3 regions of the Paenibacillus sp. FSL L8-0494 genome follow, and region 3 is predicted to be linked to each of the others. Evidence: riboswitches for the same ligand, from Rfam matches in the RefSeq annotation. Region 3 holds a riboswitch; each other region holds the start of a gene.
What was found. Region 3 has a riboswitch for cyclic di-AMP ahead of NYE35_RS26590 (alpha/beta fold hydrolase). Riboswitches for the same ligand answer to the same signal wherever they lie in the genome.

Region 1: it holds a riboswitch for cyclic di-AMP, as region 3 does, so the genes downstream of both, NYE35_RS00545 (C40 family peptidase) here and NYE35_RS26590 (alpha/beta fold hydrolase) in region 3, are expected to answer to the same signal.
Region 2: it holds a riboswitch for cyclic di-AMP, as region 3 does, so the genes downstream of both, NYE35_RS00190 (3D domain-containing protein) here and NYE35_RS26590 (alpha/beta fold hydrolase) in region 3, are expected to answer to the same signal.

The regions. Positions count from the first base shown of each region.
Region 1 is NZ_JBBOPQ010000001.1:110,966-116,846, reverse strand. It holds gene NYE35_RS00555 (M1 family aminopeptidase) at 1-899, shown strand, start outside; gene NYE35_RS00550 (hypothetical protein) at 911-1,741, shown strand; cyclic di-AMP (ydaO/yuaA leader) riboswitch at 1,959-2,097, shown strand; gene NYE35_RS00545 (C40 family peptidase) at 2,155-2,583, shown strand; cyclic di-AMP (ydaO/yuaA leader) riboswitch at 2,946-3,088, shown strand; gene NYE35_RS00540 (C40 family peptidase) at 3,094-3,585, shown strand; gene NYE35_RS00535 (GNAT family N-acetyltransferase) at 3,774-4,259, shown strand; gene NYE35_RS00530 (c-type cytochrome) at 4,387-4,743, shown strand; gene NYE35_RS00525 (4a-hydroxytetrahydrobiopterin dehydratase) at 4,825-5,112, opposite strand; gene NYE35_RS00520 (hypothetical protein) at 5,341-5,634, opposite strand; gene motA (flagellar motor stator protein MotA) at 5,841-5,881, shown strand, end outside.
Region 2 is NZ_JBBOPQ010000001.1:39,133-45,013, forward strand. It holds gene NYE35_RS00175 (AbrB/MazE/SpoVT family DNA-binding domain-containing protein) at 106-360, opposite strand; gene NYE35_RS00180 (HD domain-containing protein) at 656-1,939, shown strand; gene NYE35_RS00185 (TatD family hydrolase) at 1,991-2,761, shown strand; cyclic di-AMP (ydaO/yuaA leader) riboswitch at 2,960-3,189, shown strand; gene NYE35_RS00190 (3D domain-containing protein) at 3,475-4,641, shown strand; gene rnmV (ribonuclease M5) at 4,817-5,368, shown strand; gene rsmA (16S rRNA (adenine(1518)-N(6)/adenine(1519)-N(6))-dimethyltransferase RsmA) at 5,365-5,881, shown strand, end outside.
Region 3 is NZ_JBBOPQ010000001.1:5,896,384-5,902,264, reverse strand. It holds gene NYE35_RS26605 (alpha-glucuronidase family glycosyl hydrolase) at 1-1,320, shown strand, start outside; gene NYE35_RS26600 (Nif3-like dinuclear metal center hexameric protein) at 1,345-2,139, shown strand; gene NYE35_RS26595 (hypothetical protein) at 2,224-2,397, shown strand; cyclic di-AMP (ydaO/yuaA leader) riboswitch at 2,718-2,904, shown strand; gene NYE35_RS26590 (alpha/beta fold hydrolase) at 3,010-3,819, shown strand; gene NYE35_RS26585 (exosporium glycoprotein BclB-related protein) at 5,337-5,881, opposite strand, start outside.

The DNA.
Region 1 (5,881 bases), 5.8 Mb from region 3:
TCCCACCTAAGGAGGGCAACGGTGCTGGAGGAATGGAATACCCTACCCTTATTACAGCCTTTGGGGCCGCGGATTCTTCTCCAGATACCTCACTTGAAAGAACCGTCATTCATGAAATCGGCCATCAATACTTCTACGGTATGATAGCCAGTAATGAATTCGAGGAGGCCTGGCTGGATGAAAGCTTCACTTCCTATGCCGAAGACAGACTTATGGAGCAAGAATACGGTATCAAGTCTAATTTGCCTTTACAGGCCAGCCTGGTAACTATACCTGAGCCGTTAAATCTGGAAACGTGGAAATATGCAGGGGCGGATTCCTATAGCCGAAATGTTTATATCCGCGGCAAGCTTGTACTTAAAGATATCGAACGCCAGGTAGGTACCAAAGCAATGAACAACATCATGTCCTCCTACGCTCGTAAGTTCCGTTTCGAGCATCCTGCTACGTCAGATTTTCAGAAAGTCGTTGAGAAGGTAACCAAAAAATCATGGCAGGCCTATTTCGATGATTACATTTATGGTGATGGAGCGCCTGACTTCTCAGTAGATACGATTACTTTTAAAAAAAATAACAGCGGCGATGCCCCAAGCTACGAATCATTAGTGAAGATTTCAAACAAAGGGAGCCATTACGTTGATGTTCCCGTGAAATTCACATTCGCCGACAGCTCTTCGGTGCAGCGGGTCTGGAACGGTGAAGGAGCAGAGACTACGTTTCAATTGTTAAGCGATAAGCCTCTTCTCTCTGCTGAGATTGACCCTGAACATTCCATCTTATTGGAGAGCAAACATCTAAACAACTTTAGGCTGGCGGAAATAGAGCCCAAGACGCTCTCTCGCTGGACATTAAGTGTAACTAAACTACTTGAAACCGTGCTCGGAACTCTTGTCTGGTGAGGTGAATGATTGTGAGAACATCGATAACCCGCGGCTGGCAAAGCATGAAGGAGCAATTTTATATTTTAATTCTGCTCTTCATCTACCGACTGCTCTGGGGCTACTTTATGTATGGTTTCATCCGATCTGCTATTATTCCAATTCTACTGCGCTATCCGGATAAAGACGCCGGAGGCAGCGGTATGGGCAGACTGTTGTATTATATCGAGGGACAGTTCAGCTTGAATACGGACCCTGCGATACGCACTTGGTTATGGATGCTTCTGGCGCTTGTTGTCTTGCGACTTCTGCTTTCCCCTTTCATAAGGGCAGGATTGCTGCATGAGCTCCACCAGGAGCGAAAGGGCGAGCGTGGACTGTTCTTTTTCCCTGGCATGAAGATCTATGGACTACCTGTCTTAGTCTTTAGCCTAATCGAATGGGTGCTGACCCTGCTGCCGCTTTACTGGCTTGCTCCAAAAATGTACGGGCTGTTCTTATCCTCTTTGTTTAACTACGCTTTGTTACTTCATTTAGTACCATACGTATTGGCATGGCTTATATATATTTTTATCGTGCGCCTGTTTCTTCTATATATGCAGTTTGGTTACACCGGCGGTACAGGAATGTTCTCCTCACTGATCATCTGCTTGCGGTCACTGATTCCTGCTATAGGTGTTTCCATTGTACTTGGGGCGGGAGGCCTGCTCTTACTGCTAGTGTGCGGACTGACGGGTCTGTTCTGTCCCGGCCTACCGGCACTTATAATACGGCAAATCTCACCACTACCTTCTACGCTCTTAAAAATGTGGGGAATCTCTGCACAATATCATCTATGGCGTAGCAAAGCATTTCCACAATAAATCAACCTTATTTGACATAATAAAAAGGTCCCAATTCCTGTATTCAGGAGCTGGGACTTTTTCTCATTACGGATAACTTAAGAGTATTTGCAAAATCGTAAAAGCTCTGTTACAATAAGTCCTGTGCTATTAGTAACAATTTTGTAATCAATTGAAACGATTCCTACATAACTAAATGTATTTATCGTAAGTGTAACTGTCGAAACGTCATTCTCTGGTGCTTAACACGCCTAATTCCTTTGCACCGGGAAGTGGGGGAACCATATTTTGGGTGAATTGATCTCGCTTTACAGGGATCATAGGGAATCTTCTACCGAACCCTTAAGCTAACCTCGCAGGCCTTGGAAGGAGTACATCTTTTGAAAAGACATAATTTAAGAAAAAAATGCGTCGCTGCGGCGCTAGGACTTGTAATGGCATTATCTATTGGTGGAGGAAGCGCCTTTGCCGACTCTAAAATGGACTCTGTAATCTCAAAGACTATTGGAGTTGCCTATAAAACCGGAGGTACAAGCACTGCCGGATTTGATTGCTCTGGATTTACAAAGTATGTATTCAAGAATGTGGGTCTTACTTTACCTCGTACATCAAAAGCTCAATATAGCGTTGGAACTGCTGTATCCAAAAGCAATCTGCGTTCTGGTGATCTAGTGTTCTTTAACACACTTGGCAATGGAGTATCCCATGTCGGCATTTATGTTGGAAACGGAAAATTCGCACAATCGTCCTCTTCGCGTGGAGTGACCATCACTTCACTCAGTCAGGCCTACTGGGCCAATCGTTATGTTGGCGCTAAAAGAGTAATGAGTACTTCAGCTTATCAAGCTGTAGCCTTCGATTGAAACCTTCCTCACAACTATAACCTCACAATTACAACTATATGAACCTGAATCTGATTATGCCCGTAATCAAATTCGGGTTTTTCTTTATTCCATAATATATTTTTACACTATTAGAGCCCAATTGAAACACGTTTATTTGATAAAAATTGCAATTATATTAAAAATTAGGTCATTATTAACGCTTACATATGCCTTTCTACCGTAAAAATTCCAATTTTTCTGCATTAATATGTTAAAAACGATTGCCAAGCGGCTTTCTGTTTGTTACAATTAGCGCAGTGAGATTTTAGTAACATTTTTGTAATCATTAAGTTGTTATTTACAAAGGTTTTGTCATGTATTGATTACAAGCTAATCCTAATCAACAGTATGAGCCGAGTTTCCTAACTATTAGGAAAACGGGGGAACCAACTTTGGGTGAATTGACCTCCATTATATAGAGGGGTCATAGGGGACCTTCAACCGAACCCTTAAGCTAACCTCGTAGGCATTTGGAAGGGGTATACACTTTTGAAGAAGAAGTTAGCAGCAGCAGTACTAAGCTTTTCCATCATCCTCACCATCGGAGCAGGAAGCGCTTTCGCAGATTCCAAAATGGATAAAGTGATTGACAAGGCCATCGGTACTAAATACGTATCCGGCGGTATATCCACTAACGGATTTGATTGCTCCGGATTTACAATGTATGTGTTTGATAAGATTGGCATTAACCTTCCACACCAATCAGGTTCCCAATATCAAATGGGCACAGCAATCTCCCGTGATGATATAAGAGCCGGAGATCTTGTATTCTTCAATACAAGTGGCAAAGGTGTCTCCCATGTCGGCATTTATGTCGGTGAAGGTAAGTTCGCACACGCTTCTACCTCACGCGGTGTTACGATTAGCTCTCTGAGTGATAGCTACTACGTGAAACGCTACGTTGGTGCCAAGCGCATTATGAGCACAGACGCTTACCAATCGGTTGCTGCTGAATCGGAAGACAATGATGATGTGCAATAAATAACGTACATAGGCTCTTTTCCAAGGTACTCTTGGAGGAGAGCTTGTTTTTTTGTCTTATTACTTATTTACCCCTCTCATAATTTGTAAAACATTCCCCTCATATAAAGTTTCTGAGTCGAACCTCCCCCATTTTGTATATAATTAGTAATATAGCAATGTCCTCGTGAAAGGAGATCGTTGACCTTATGATAAACCCCTCGGTAACTTTTCATGTTGTTCCTATGGAGGCAATTCACGGAGAAGCTATTTGTAAGTGGAGCTATACGCCCCCATATAATATTTATGGCTGGATGCCGTGGGAGCAGATGCAGGCTCTTGGCATCGAGTTTGGTGATCCGCAGCTCCGGGAGGAACAATATATCTCCATATTAAATGAAAATAAGGTTTTGTGCGGATTCGCACAGTTGTTCCCGATGGAAGGAGTCGTCCGTTTAGGAGTTGGGATGCGCCCCGATCTATGCGGCCATGGTTTAGGCAAACTATTCGTAGATGCCATCGTCCAGACAGCCTTGAGTCGTTATCCTGATCGTGAGATAGATCTGGAAGTCCTGACCTGGAACCAACGCGCCATTCGAACTTATCAAAAATGTGGATTTACGATTACAGATACGTATGAACGCCGCACACCTACAGGAGACAAACCTTTTTATTGCATGGTCTATGACAAATGATATTAAATACCAGATATTTCATAAGAATGATTGTATTCTCGTTCATTTTTTTGTCACAAACCCTATGATAACGCTTCACCATAAGCTATAATGTAGGGAGCAGCTTACATAGAAGGGACGAATTGGGATGCAGAAATGGATCATGAGCGGTTTGTTTTTTGCCGCCTGTGCCTTTGCGGTAGTACTCATGTTTACACTTCCGGGTAAAGAAGAGGTAGCAGAAGAAAATAAGCCCACGATGCCGGTAGTTCAACTGGACGCCGCAAAGGCAGAAGCAACCGTGAAAGCCAGCTGTATCACCTGTCACGGCGATCAGCTTCAAGGTGGAGTTGGACCAAGTCTTCAGAATGAAGGCGGTCAGCATGACGCTGAGGAAATCTACAGCATCGTCACCAAAGGACGTGGCCAAATGCCTTCCTTTAAGGAGAAGCTAGCTCCTGAAGAGATCGCCAACGTCGCACTCTGGCTCTCAGAGAAAAAGTAACCAGCCAAGCAACCAAAAACGCCCGTGTATGAGATAGGTGACTATCTGTGCACGGGCGTTTATTTTATGATTTTGGCTAAACTAATGATTTTTTTCAAAGGCTTCATTAAATTCATGCGCCTCTCGAAGATCTAGAGCTGTAATCCCATCTTCTTCATTAGATTTCAGGCGCAGGGTAACTGTTTTATAATCAATCGTAATATGTGGATGGTGATCGAAGGCTTCTGAAATCGTGGCTACTTCATCAACGAACGCAATGCCCTTCATATATTGGCTGAACATATATTTTCGCACCATAACATTATCTTCCAGTTTCCAGCCCTCCAGCTTGGTGATCTCCTCACGCAGTTCCTCTTCCGTAAATAACAATTCGTTTCCTCCCTTACAAAAAATTGCAGTAAAGTGCGTAGTTCCCTTTACTTGTCTTAGGCGTTAAACAAAACATCCCTTAGCTTCTGAGGTCCAAGGGATGTGCCAGGATAAAGGCGATATTTTCGATTAAATGTATTCACAAATCCCAGCGATTATAACTCGGCTTTATCAATTTTAACACGGGCTACTAACTACGGGCAAATTACGTCCAGACGTCTCCTCTGCCTAAATCAAAACTACTGAAGCCAAATCCTCTTCGCCAACTAGAATATTAATGCGGTGCGTGTCCTTATCGTAAATAATTACGCCGCTCCCCACTTCAATCATAGGTTCATTACCCAGCGCGAAGAAAAGATCCTCAGCCAATGCTTCCCATACCTCCAGCTTTGATTCTTGGGGTAGTTCCTGCCACTCGTCCGGATCCATCTCAAAAAATAAATATCCATCGGAAATTCGTCCGACGGCTTCGGTCAAATCGGTTAGAATTTCACCGTAATCTCTACCATGCTTTACACCCACGTATATCACTCCGTTTTCTTCACAGATGAATAATTACTTACCTTATCCATTATAGCCGAAAAAATGACTTCACAAAAAACCGAATGATGTCGATAAATAAGAATATACGTTAATTCGGTTTCGCACAGAGTGCCCTGCCGCTGTTTCAAGGATGATATACGCGGCATTGTCGGAACACATCTTAAATCTCACGGACGAGGTGCAAAATGGAAATTTCAACAATAATTGGTTTAATTTTTGGTTTGGT
Region 2 (5,881 bases), 5.9 Mb from region 3:
GGCAAACCCAGACATAAAAAATACCTCCCGCGGTCACGGGAGGTCAAGGAGATATGAAAAGGTTAGAATTAACAATTTGATTAGTTCTATTATATACTATTTAATTTAGTTTGTCACAGGGGTAGGGATGGAAGAAATGCATTCATGACAAACTATTTTTCCTTTAAAGTAAGTTACGTTCTCAGCGTTGCCACAGAAAATGCAGGCAGGCTCATACTTTTTAAGCATAATCCGTTCGCCATCAACGTAAATTTCCAGTGCGTCCTTTTCGCCAATGCCAAGTGTACGGCGTAATTCAATAGGAATAACAACCCGTCCAAGTTCGTCTACTTTTCTTACAATTCCTGTTGATTTCATCATAACAATCGTTACTCCTCTCAATGTTCCAAAAACGTCATTATTCGACATTGTTCACTGTTTTATGATACTTATAATACCAACGATTCCCAAATCAGTCAACCTTTTTTCATAGGCTGAATAAGAAAATTTCCATAAGAACTTTGAATGTCCCTATAAAAATTAAGAATTACCCTGAAAGCATTTTGTCGATTTACCAAGACCAAAAATGATACTTTTCGACAAAGTACGACATAATTACTTATTATATACTGATATTAGTTAAAATCATATTAAATTATTAGAAGGAGTTGATCTCATGAAGCAGCCGCTCACGGAAGAAAAGGTTTTCAAGGATCCCGTTCATAATTATATTCATGTACAGGACACGATTATTTGGCGACTAATTAATACAAAAGAATTTCAGCGTTTACGCCGGATTCGCCAGTTAGGTACCTCATATCTCACTTTTCATGGTGCAGAGCATAGTCGATTTTCTCATTCTTTAGGAGTATATGAAATTACACGAAGAATCATTTCGCAATTTGAGCGCAGCGGGTATAAGGATTGGATTCCGGAAGAAAGTTTGCTTACTTTGTGTGCGGCTTTGCTGCATGATTTAGGGCATGGCCCATTTTCCCATTCTATAGAAGAAGCTTTTGAAATGAACCATGAGGATTGGACCTGCCGGATTATTTTGGAGGACACGGAGATTACCGAAATATTGCGTGATGTGGAGGAAGATTTTCCTCGTAAAGTAGCTTCAGTTATCTCTAAGACTTATGAGCATGAAATTGTTGTCAATTTGGTTTCCAGTCCGCTGGATGCTGATCGTATGGATTATTTGCTGCGTGATGCGTACTATACAGGTGTAAACTATGGAACCATCGACATTGATCGGATTTTGAGAATGCTTCGTCCTTATAATGGGCGGATTGTAGTAAAAGAATCAGGTATGCATGCCATTGAAGATTATTTAATGTCACGTTATCAAATGTACTGGCAGGTATATTTTCATCCGGTGACGCGCAGCTCTGAAATTATTTTGCGTCAAATCTTCCGTAGAGCTAAAGAATTGTTCCAAGAGGGATACAAATTTCGCTTTATGATCGCTCCGCTGGAAGATCTCTTTCGAGGAGAAGTAACAGTGAAGCAATATTTAATGCTTGATGAGGCACTGGTACAGACTGCTTTTATGCAATGGACACTTGAAGAAGATGAGTTATTAAGCGACTTGTGTACCCGTTTTATTCATCGTAAACTGTATAAATATGTAGAGATCGAGAATTTGGATACAGATATGATTACGGAAATCCGCAGCAGTTTTGCGGGAGTGGGACTTAACCCAGAATATGACCTAGAGATTGATTATCCGACAGATTTGCCTTATGATGTGTTCCGTCCAGGAGCAGCCTTCGACAATAATCAAATTTTACTGCTTGATCGGAATGAGCAATTGCGGGAAATTTCAGAGGTATCGGATATTGTGCGCTCAATAAGCGGAATTCATCGTGGCAGATATCATCTATATTTCCCACAGGACAAGCTGAAAAAAGCCCTTACACGCTTGCCCTCTTCTGTAGCAGAGATTTTTGCAAAATAATACAAATATTTATGGAACTATTGATAAAAACAACAAGGAGTGAGCTTTAAAATGTATCTGTTCGACACACATACACATCTAGATGCGCCTCAATTCGACGAGGATCGCGAGGAAGTTATTGCTCGTGCAGTAGAGGCCGGAGTTAGCAAGATGATCAATATTGGATTTAATCGGGAAACGATCCCTTCAACGATGAAGCTGGCTGAATCTTATGATTATATTTATGCAGCGGTGGGCTGGCATCCACAGGATGCGATTGATATGAAAGAGGGGGACCTCGATTGGATCGCCTCTCTTTGCAGCCATGAAAAAGTGGTGGCCATCGGAGAGATTGGATTGGATTATTATTGGGATACCTCTCCCAAGGATGTGCAGCAGGAGGTCTTCCGCAAACAAATCGGACTAGCCCGTGAACTAAAAATGCCAATCTGTATACATGACCGTGATGCTCATGAAGATGTTGTACGGATTTTACGGGAGGAAAAAGCAAATGAAATTGGTGGCGTGATGCATTCGTTCTCAGGCAGCTGGGAAACAGCAAAAATGTGTCTAGACCTTGGATTTCATTTGTCATTTGGAGGACCGATAACGTTCAAAAATGCCAGAGTGCCTAAAGAGGTGCTTGCACAGACGCCATTGGACCGATTATTGATCGAAACAGACGCTCCATATTTGACTCCACACCCCTTCCGTGGCAAGCGAAATGAGAGTGCTCATGTGAAGTTAGTAGCAGAGGCTGCGGCTGAAATTAAAGGGTTAACATGGGAAGAATTGGCTAAAATTACGTATGCGAACGCACTGGAACGATTTGGGATTGTCTGAAAACAGGAGTAAAACGGGTGAAAAATAGAGAATAGCCGATATATTAAACTTTTTTAATATAAAAACGGCTGATTATTACAATATTTTAACCATATATTTGCTTAAACGTGGTTGAATCGTCCTTTACAACATGCATCAAAACAGGATATCATCTTTTCAGTGATGTGAGCTGTTGTTATTGTGACAGCCATTGATTCATGGATCGTCTCGCTGAGTCTCCGTATGGAGAACGGGGGAACCAATATTGAACTGCCGCATGCCTGTATCTTGAATACGACTAGGAATTGCCGCAGAACAATATTTGATTTCTTCACGTGGTCTTTGGGGTGAATTTAAGGGCAACCGCCGTGAGCGGGTGACCTGAAATAGGGCGTCTCTCTTTCGTCCGAACCCGACAGCTAACCCCGTAAGCGCAAGTAAGAGAGGCAACCTCGTGCACAAACATTCCCGCGTATTCTGACATCGGAGAAGCCACGAAAGAGTCCTCAAGAGAACTCTTTTTAGGCTTCTTTATTTTTGAATAAACTGAATGTTGCCCGCATACTGTTATATAACAGGTGTGGGAGTAGCTGTGCCGAGCAGGCGATCCATGAGCAGGAGACGCTAAGTTAATACGTGCGTATCCTGTGACAATCTCAAATAGTTTCGTCAAAGAAATTCAGTCCTCATGATATACAAATTGACGACGAGGCTATGTAAGGAGGATGGAGAGAATGGGCTTATTCCAACCAGAGGTATCCCATGATTCGCAGTCATCCAGCAGGTCTTTCGCATTACGGTGGGAGCAAGTAAATACTCGCGTACTTTTACTTGCAGGTGTGATTTCAATCGCAATCGCGCTGTTAATTCTGCTGTACGTACACGGTCAAAGTAACAAACAATTTGTTTTAGTAATAGACGGGCAAACACAGACACTTGAAACGCGAGAAGCACTTCTTGGTGATGTGTTGGAGAAAGAGCAAATTTCGCTGCAGCCGCATGATGAATTATCTTTAGGTCTGAGTGATGAAATAAAAGACGGTGACCGTGTCGTTATCAATCGTGCGCAGAAATTTAGCCTTACTGCGGACGGAGCAACAAAAACGTTATATACGACCGAAGACACTATCGGTCAGGCGATTGACAAACTGGGTATCAACCTAGAAGGCTATGATAAGATTTTTCCTTCGTTAGACACCACCATCTCTGCTGACATGGAGATTAAGATCGTTCGTATCAACAAGCAAACGGTACAGCGAACAACTAACTTACCTTTCCGTGTTATTAAGACAGCAGATCCCTCCCTTACTGTGGGAACAGTTAGAGTGGCACAGGCAGGCAAACCAGGCGTCATGGTTCAGCATATTGAAAAGATCTATCAAGACGGAGAACTGGCCTCTATGCGCATGATCGGCAAGGAAGTACAAACGGTAACAAAAGATAAGATCATTGCCGTTGGTACTAAAGCACTTCCTAAGCCTACTGTAGTTGCTAAAGCTACAACAACTTCCAAATCAAGCACTACCTCCAAAACGACTAAAGTTAGCGCTAAGACTAAGAACGTCACAAGCAAGGCTGGCGTAGACTTTGAGTACAAGAAGATGATTAAGAACGTCTCCATGACAGCTTATTCGTCAGAAGAGCCAGGAATAGGTACTAAAACTGCCTCCGGAACACGCGTAACGGAAGGTCGTACAATTGCAGTAGATCCGAATGTAATTCCTATTGGCTGGTGGGTTTATATCGATGGGCTTGGATTCCGCCGTGCAGAGGATACTGGCGGTGCCATTAAAGGCAATAAAGTGGATGTCTATTATGATTCCCTGAGCCATGCTCGTAATTTCGGCCGTAAATCACGTACCGTATATGTGATTGGACCTGTGAAACCAGAGCTTAACTAGAACTGAAGCTTTTGCAAAAAATCCTTTGATAAGCTATAGTGATGATAACCGTAAGGAACGCTGGATGATCATTTCGTTGATCGCAGAGCAACCGCTCATCACTTATACATTCTTTAACCAAAAGAAGAGGAGCGAATCCTCTTCTTTTTGCTTTTTTTGGAAGGAGTCAAGAAATATGATTAAGGAATTAATCGTCGTTGAAGGCAAAAGCGATACCGTAGCCATTAAGCGTGCTGTGGAAGCAGATACGATTGAGACAGGCGGCTCTGCTGTAAACCGGACTGTAATTGCGAAGATTGCGCTAGCTATGGAACGCAGAGGGGTTATTATTCTTACGGACCCGGACCATGCCGGGGAGCGAATTCGTAAAATCGTTTCAGCGAAGGTGCCGGGCTGCAAGCATGCTTTTATTCCGGAGAAGGACGCAACTCGAAAAGGGGATATCGGTGTAGAGAATGCATCGCCAGAGGCGATTCGTCATGCGCTGCGTAATGTACATACCTCTTTTGAAGGAGCACCTGCTTTGATTGGTATTGATGACCTTATGGCCGCTGGAATGCTTGTACACCCTCGGGCTGCTGAAAGACGTATGGCGCTTGGTAATTTGCTTGGAATCGGATATTGTAACGGCAAACAGCTGTACAAGCGGCTGGCGATGTTTGGGATTACGCGGGAGGAATTTGCCGGGGCTCTCGCCCAAATTGATCAGGGAGGCATTACTTCATGAGTGGTAGAGAGGAAATTTCGACTCCAAAACGGACCAAAGAGATTATTCAACGTTATGGATTCAAGTTTAAGAAAAGCCTGGGACAGAATTTTTTGATTGATCAAAATATTTTGGACAAGATTGTAGACGCTGCTGGACTAGATAGCGATTCTGGGGCGCTGGAGATCGGGCCGGGAATTGGAGCGCTGACGGAACGTCTGGCACTAACAGCCGGTGCTGTAACTGCCGTAGAGATTGACCGTAGACTGATTCCAATATTAAAAGACGTACTTTCCCCTTATCCCCATGTTAAGGTTCGTAACGATGATGTCCTCAATGTGAACTTGCAGGAAATGTTCAAGGAAGATTTCACCACTGTGAACAAGGTCAGTGTGGTTGCTAACCTGCCTTATTATGTGACTACTCCGATTCTGATGAAGCTGCTTGAAGAGAAGCTTCCCCTTGATAACATCGTTGTAATGATTCAGAAGGAGGTTGCGGAGCGTATGGCTGCATCTCCAGGTGGAAAGGAAT
Region 3 (5,881 bases):
AGCCCGATACAGATCGGAGCATTGGAGACAGCTGATCCACTGGATTCAGCGGTGCGGCAATGGTGGAAAGATAAGGCTAGTGAGGTTTATCGGGCGATACCTGATTTTGGCGGGTTTGTGGTCAAAGCGGATTCAGAAAATCGACCAGGACCATTCACTTACGGGCGTGACCATGCAGATGGCGCCAACATGCTGGGAGAAGCACTGGAGCCGTTTGGCGGAATCGTGATTTGGCGTTGTTTCGTATATAACTGCAAGCAGGATTGGCGTGACCGTAAGACAGATCGGGCCAGAGCGGCATATGATCATTTCAAACCATTGGATGGCCGATTTAATGATAATGTAGTGCTGCAAATCAAGAATGGACCGATGGATTTTCAAGTCAGAGAACCGGTATCTCCGCTGTTTGGCGCACTGGAACATACCAATCATCTGATGGAGTTTCAGATTGCTCAAGAATATACGGGGCAGCAGCGGCATCTCTGTTATCTTGTTCCACAGTGGAAAGAAGTCCTTGATTTCAATACTTATGCCAAAGGGCAAACTACGCTTGTGAAACATGTTGTGGACGGATCGGTGTGGGGAAATAAGTATAATGGTGTGGCTGCTGTAACTAATGTTGGAGATGACATGAACTGGACGGGGCATGGGTTAGCTCAAGCTAATCTGTATGGATATGGAAGATTAATTTGGAATCCGGAGCTGACGGCAAAAGAAATAGCTGAGGAATGGATTCGGCTTACCTTTGGCACTGATGAAGGTCTAGTGGCTGCTATTCGCGGGATGTTGATGGACTCATGGAGGATTTACGAATCTTACACAGCTCCATTAGGTGTGGGTTGGATGGTTAATCCGGATCATCATTATGGGCCGAATGTGGATGGGTATGAATACGCCAAGTGGGGAACGTACCATTATGCGGATCATAAGGGCATTGGTGTGGATCGTTCAGTCAAATCGGGAACGGGTTATAGCGGACAGTATATGGGGCTTAATGCATCAAATTATGAGAATCTAGCGTCTTGTCCGGAAGAGCTGTTGCTGTTCTTTCATCATGTTCCATACACGTATGTTCTGCAATCGGGGCAAACTATTATTCAGCATATCTACGATACTCATTTTGAGGGGGCTGAGCAGGCTGCACAGCTTCTAGCGACATGGGAATCACTTGAAGGCGGCGTGGATAGTGGATTGTATATGCAAGTGAAGCAACGTCTTGAAGAGCAAGCAGAGCATGCGCAGGAATGGAGAGATCGGATCAATACGTATTTTTACCGCAAGAGCGGAATTGAGGATCTTAAAGGCAGAAAGATTTATTAGATTTCGAATCGAGGGATGATGATAGTGAGCCTCACGATTAGAGCGATTCTGGAAGATTTAATGGGAACTGTGGAACAGGTAGAAGGCACTGTCGATATTCTGAACCCAGGGGAACCGGAAACTGAAGTCACAGGGATTATTACGGCCTTCTCTGCCACACAAAATGTTGTGGAGCAAGCAATAGCGTTAGGAGCCAATTTGCTGATCACGCATGAAGGTGTATTTTATAGCCATCATGCGGCGAGCGAGTGGTTAGAAGGTGATCCGGTTTATCATGCGAAAAAAAGTCTGATCGAACATTCCCAAATTGCTATTTTTCGTTATCATGATTATTGGCATCGGCAAAAGCCGGATGGAATTATGGTGGGTTTACTGCAAGAACTAGATTGGTCCGCATACGTGGAAGAGCAGCAAGCAGCTGCTACGATTCTCAATATTCCTGCTATGACTGTACTGGAAGCTGCTCAATATATTAAAAGTAAGCTAGGGATCTCTTATGTACGCGCTGCCGGTGACCTGTCTCTGTCCTGCAAACGCGTAGGGATATTAGTAGGTTACAGAGGAGGCGGGACGATGGCTATTCCGCATTTTAATGATCACAATCTTGATTTAATTATTGCTGGAGAGGGACCAGAGTGGGAGACTCCGGAATATGTGCGGGATGCAGGGCACCAAGGCAGATCTAAAGCGCTCATCATGTTAGGTCATGCGGAGAGTGAAGCGCCGGGAATGAAATATTTAGCTGAAATCTTAGCAGACAAATATCCCATGCTTCCTAACCGGTTCATTGCTGAACAACCCATCTATCAGATGGTTTAATCTGGGGAAATAAAGAGTACGGAATAAATAAACATATTATGGAGAAAATGAAGGGAAACAGGTCACTGAGAAAGGAGTGTTTCAATGGAAATTCCTTTGGAGGCTGATGAAGTATTAAGTCGGATCAAAAAGCTGCAAAGCGACGGAAGCTCGATCAGTAAAAAACAAGTAAAGCAGAGCGATCCTGAGCTTATGAGAAGTGCGCTGTTCTTTTTTCCAAGCTGGGAGCATGCATTGAAAAACGCCGATCTTTTGTAGCCATAGTATTGTAAGAGGAAGCTAAGTGGACAGGGGAATACCTCTGATTCTGCTTAGCTTTTTTCATATCTCCAGTGAAAAGGATGGCCTTTATATAGAAAGTACTGGTGTTTTAACCTCCGTTTGGCTTGGTTCAGAGCCATTTTCTTAAATAAAACGAGTAAACAAGAGCAAAAGAAAGAGAAAATGAAGAGTATGCTCAATATGAAATGAAAAGCATTGCTTTCAACATTATTTTGACCAGAGCCCTCCTTTACAAGCAAACCTTACAAGAGTATGATTCATCTCAGAACTGACAATTATCTTAAATTTACAATTACATAAGCAATCCGCTTAATTTCCGTTTCTGGAAAGCGGGGGAACCAACAACTGGCAGCCGATGTGAGAGTCGGCACTGGTTATGGGGTGAATCCTGTTCCGGGTGCATAACATGCATCCCTGCAGGTAGGGCAACTCTCACTGCCCGAATCCGACAGCTAACCTCGTAAGCGTATGGAGAGAGGATGAATGGCGTGTTTAGTGATGAATAGCCACAGAGAATCCCTCTGTGGTTTTTTGCTGCGTTTTTAAGCAGATATAGACGTAGAATTTATTATGAAAGAGGTGTTACCTTTGCCTATCGCTAAACTGAACGGAACTTCGCTCTATTATGAAATCAATGGAACTGGCACTCCGGTTGTGTTTATCCATGGACATGGATTAACACACAGTATGTTCAAACCACAGCTGGAGTATTTTTCCGATAAATATAAAGTGATTTTGTGCGATTTACGGGGGAATGGCAAGTCTGGTAAACTGCTGGAGGCCCCACATGAGATTATTGAGACGCAATGTCTGGATTTGATTATGCTGTTGAATGACCTAGGTATTCGTGAAGCAGTTTTTGTAGGAATCGCCTATGGTGGCTTAGTCGTTCAGCATATTGCCAAACAATATCCTGAGCGTGTGAAAGCCATTGTGGTCGCGGATAGCTTCTGTAGGACTCACGGATCAACAATTGTAGGGAAAATACAAACTATGGCAGCATATTGCAGTTTGCTAATGTATTATCTCCCAAGCGAGCTGGTGTTGCCTTCGATTCGGATGATGTACCGAGAGCGCTGGAGTCTGGCCTACAATGAGATTAGAAGAGGGCTGCTGGACAAACGTCCCCGGGAGCTATATCGGCAAAGACTGGCTACAAGCCATGTTGATTACACCAGATGCTTAAAGGCTTTTAAACGTCCTGCTTTATGTATTGTAGGGGACTTTAATGAATTTGGAGTGAATTGTATGAAGGAAATGGTGTCTCAGCTGCCACATGCGCAGTTGGCGATTATTCCGAACGCATTAGATCCAAGTAATCTATGCCAGCCGGAGCAATTCAATGCGATTCTTCAACGTTTCTTAGAGAAGCAGCAGGGCAGTCAGCAGATTAGCTGATCTATAGGGAGACCTTTACAAGCGAAGCGTTTAAGTGGAAAAAGGCGTCCCATAGCCAGGGAGCATGAGCTGGCTATGGGACGTCTTTCTGGGTAGAACTTTAGGGGATTCTCCCTAAAGTGAAGGGGATTATGGCTTCTAGCACGTGAATTAGGGAAATTCTCCCTAAAGTGATAGAGAGCATGGCTCCTAGAACGTGGATTAGGGAAATTCTCCCTAAAGTGAAGGGAATTATGGCTCCTAGAACGTGGATTAGGGAAATCCTCCCTAATAATAGGGTGTTTTTAGCCATAAATGGGTATTTGCAAGAATTTTTAGGGAGGATTTCCCTAAAAACCTTATTTTAAAGCGATTATCGATGAATATTAGGGAGGATTTCCCTAATATAATGGATATCTAACTAAAGGCTGGCTCATCAGTAGTGAAATCTACGAATGAGCCAGCCTTTGGTATTTTACTAACCGGTGGATGTTGAACATTTACAAGCATATTGTACCTAGAACGCCACTTAATGTCCCTACCCTACCACAGCATCAAATATAGTTCACCCGACGTGGGAAAGAACAGTAGTCTCTAAGTAGTGAAGGTAAGAGTATAGAAGGGGCGTAGTAAGCGTCTCACCCGACATGGGAAAGAACAGTAGACTCTAAGTAGTGAAGGTAAGAGTATAGAAGGGGCGTAGTAAGCGTCTCACCCGACATGGGAAAGAACAGTAGACCCTAAGTAGTGATGGTAAGAGTATGGAGGGAGGCGTAGTAAGCAGCGCATCAGACGTGGGAAAGAACGGTAGACCCTAAGTAGTGATGGTAAGTGTATAGAAGGGGCGTAATAAGCTGCTGACCCGACGTGGGAGAGAACGGTAGACCCTAAGTAGTGATTGTAAGTGTATAGAAGGAGGTGTAGTAAGCAGCTCATCAGACGTGGGAAAGAACGGTAGACCCTAAGTAGTGAAGGTAAGTGTATAGAAGGAGGCGTAGTAAGCAGCTCATCCGACGTGGGAGAGTACGGTAGACCTAAGTAGTTAAGGTAAGTGTATAGAGGGAGGCATAGTAAGCAGCTCATCCGACGTGGGAAAGAAACAGTAGACTCTAAGTAGTGATTGTAAGTGTATAGAAGGAGGTGTAATAAGCAGCGTATCTGCAGCTCCTGATCGAGACCAAAGGAAAGGAAGGTTTCGGTAATAGGGATTCAGCCTCCGGACATGAGTAGGAGAGAAGAAGAGCGGGGAGTGGCATTGACAGACTATCGGACTCAAGCGCTCTTATTTGCAATATTTTCCTATTTTTGAGTTGCTATTGGACCCCATAGGCGTTATTTGTACAAAATAGACGCTATTGAGCACCATTTCTGCCCAATAGCGCCTCTCAGGTCCGATGATCTCTCTAAACAGGGATAAATTAACGAATAGCGGCATTTGAGTCCGAAAGATCAAGTAATTGTACCGCATATTACCAAAAAGGCATCTGTCACTCCTTAGAAGGAATGGCAGATGCCTTTTTTTGAATTTGTTTTAATGATTATACAATCGTAAAGCCAGCACTTGCATAACCAGTGACTGTATTTACAAGGGTGAGGCCTGTAGCAGTGGCTGAGAATACCATAAGCAGACGTGTCTGTGGTGTTACAGCAAAATTGATATCATTTGTAATTCCATTGACAAAAGTTCCTAGATTAATAGTACCTGTGATAGGTGGGAGCGCTACTAATGCCCCTGGAATAGCAGTAAATGTGTTATTTGGTGTGGCCGATTGGTACAACTGTGCTGTTACATTTATTGTAGTACCAAGCAGCGATAAAGCTATGGTATTACTGAAATAAGCAGCAAGGGATGTTATCACTCCTGCACGAGGAGTCGAGAATGCAAAGTTGATAAGCGGTCCAAGGAGAGTACCTGTTAAATCAACATTACCGCCAACAAGAGAAATGCCTGTGGCTGAACTTCCGAAGCCTACAAGGCTTGTTGTTCCCACCAAACCACCTAAAACCGTGGTCATAATAATAGGTCCTCCGGATGCCAGCGGAATAATTGCACCGTTACCGGTTGCACCAGTGACTCCGGTAA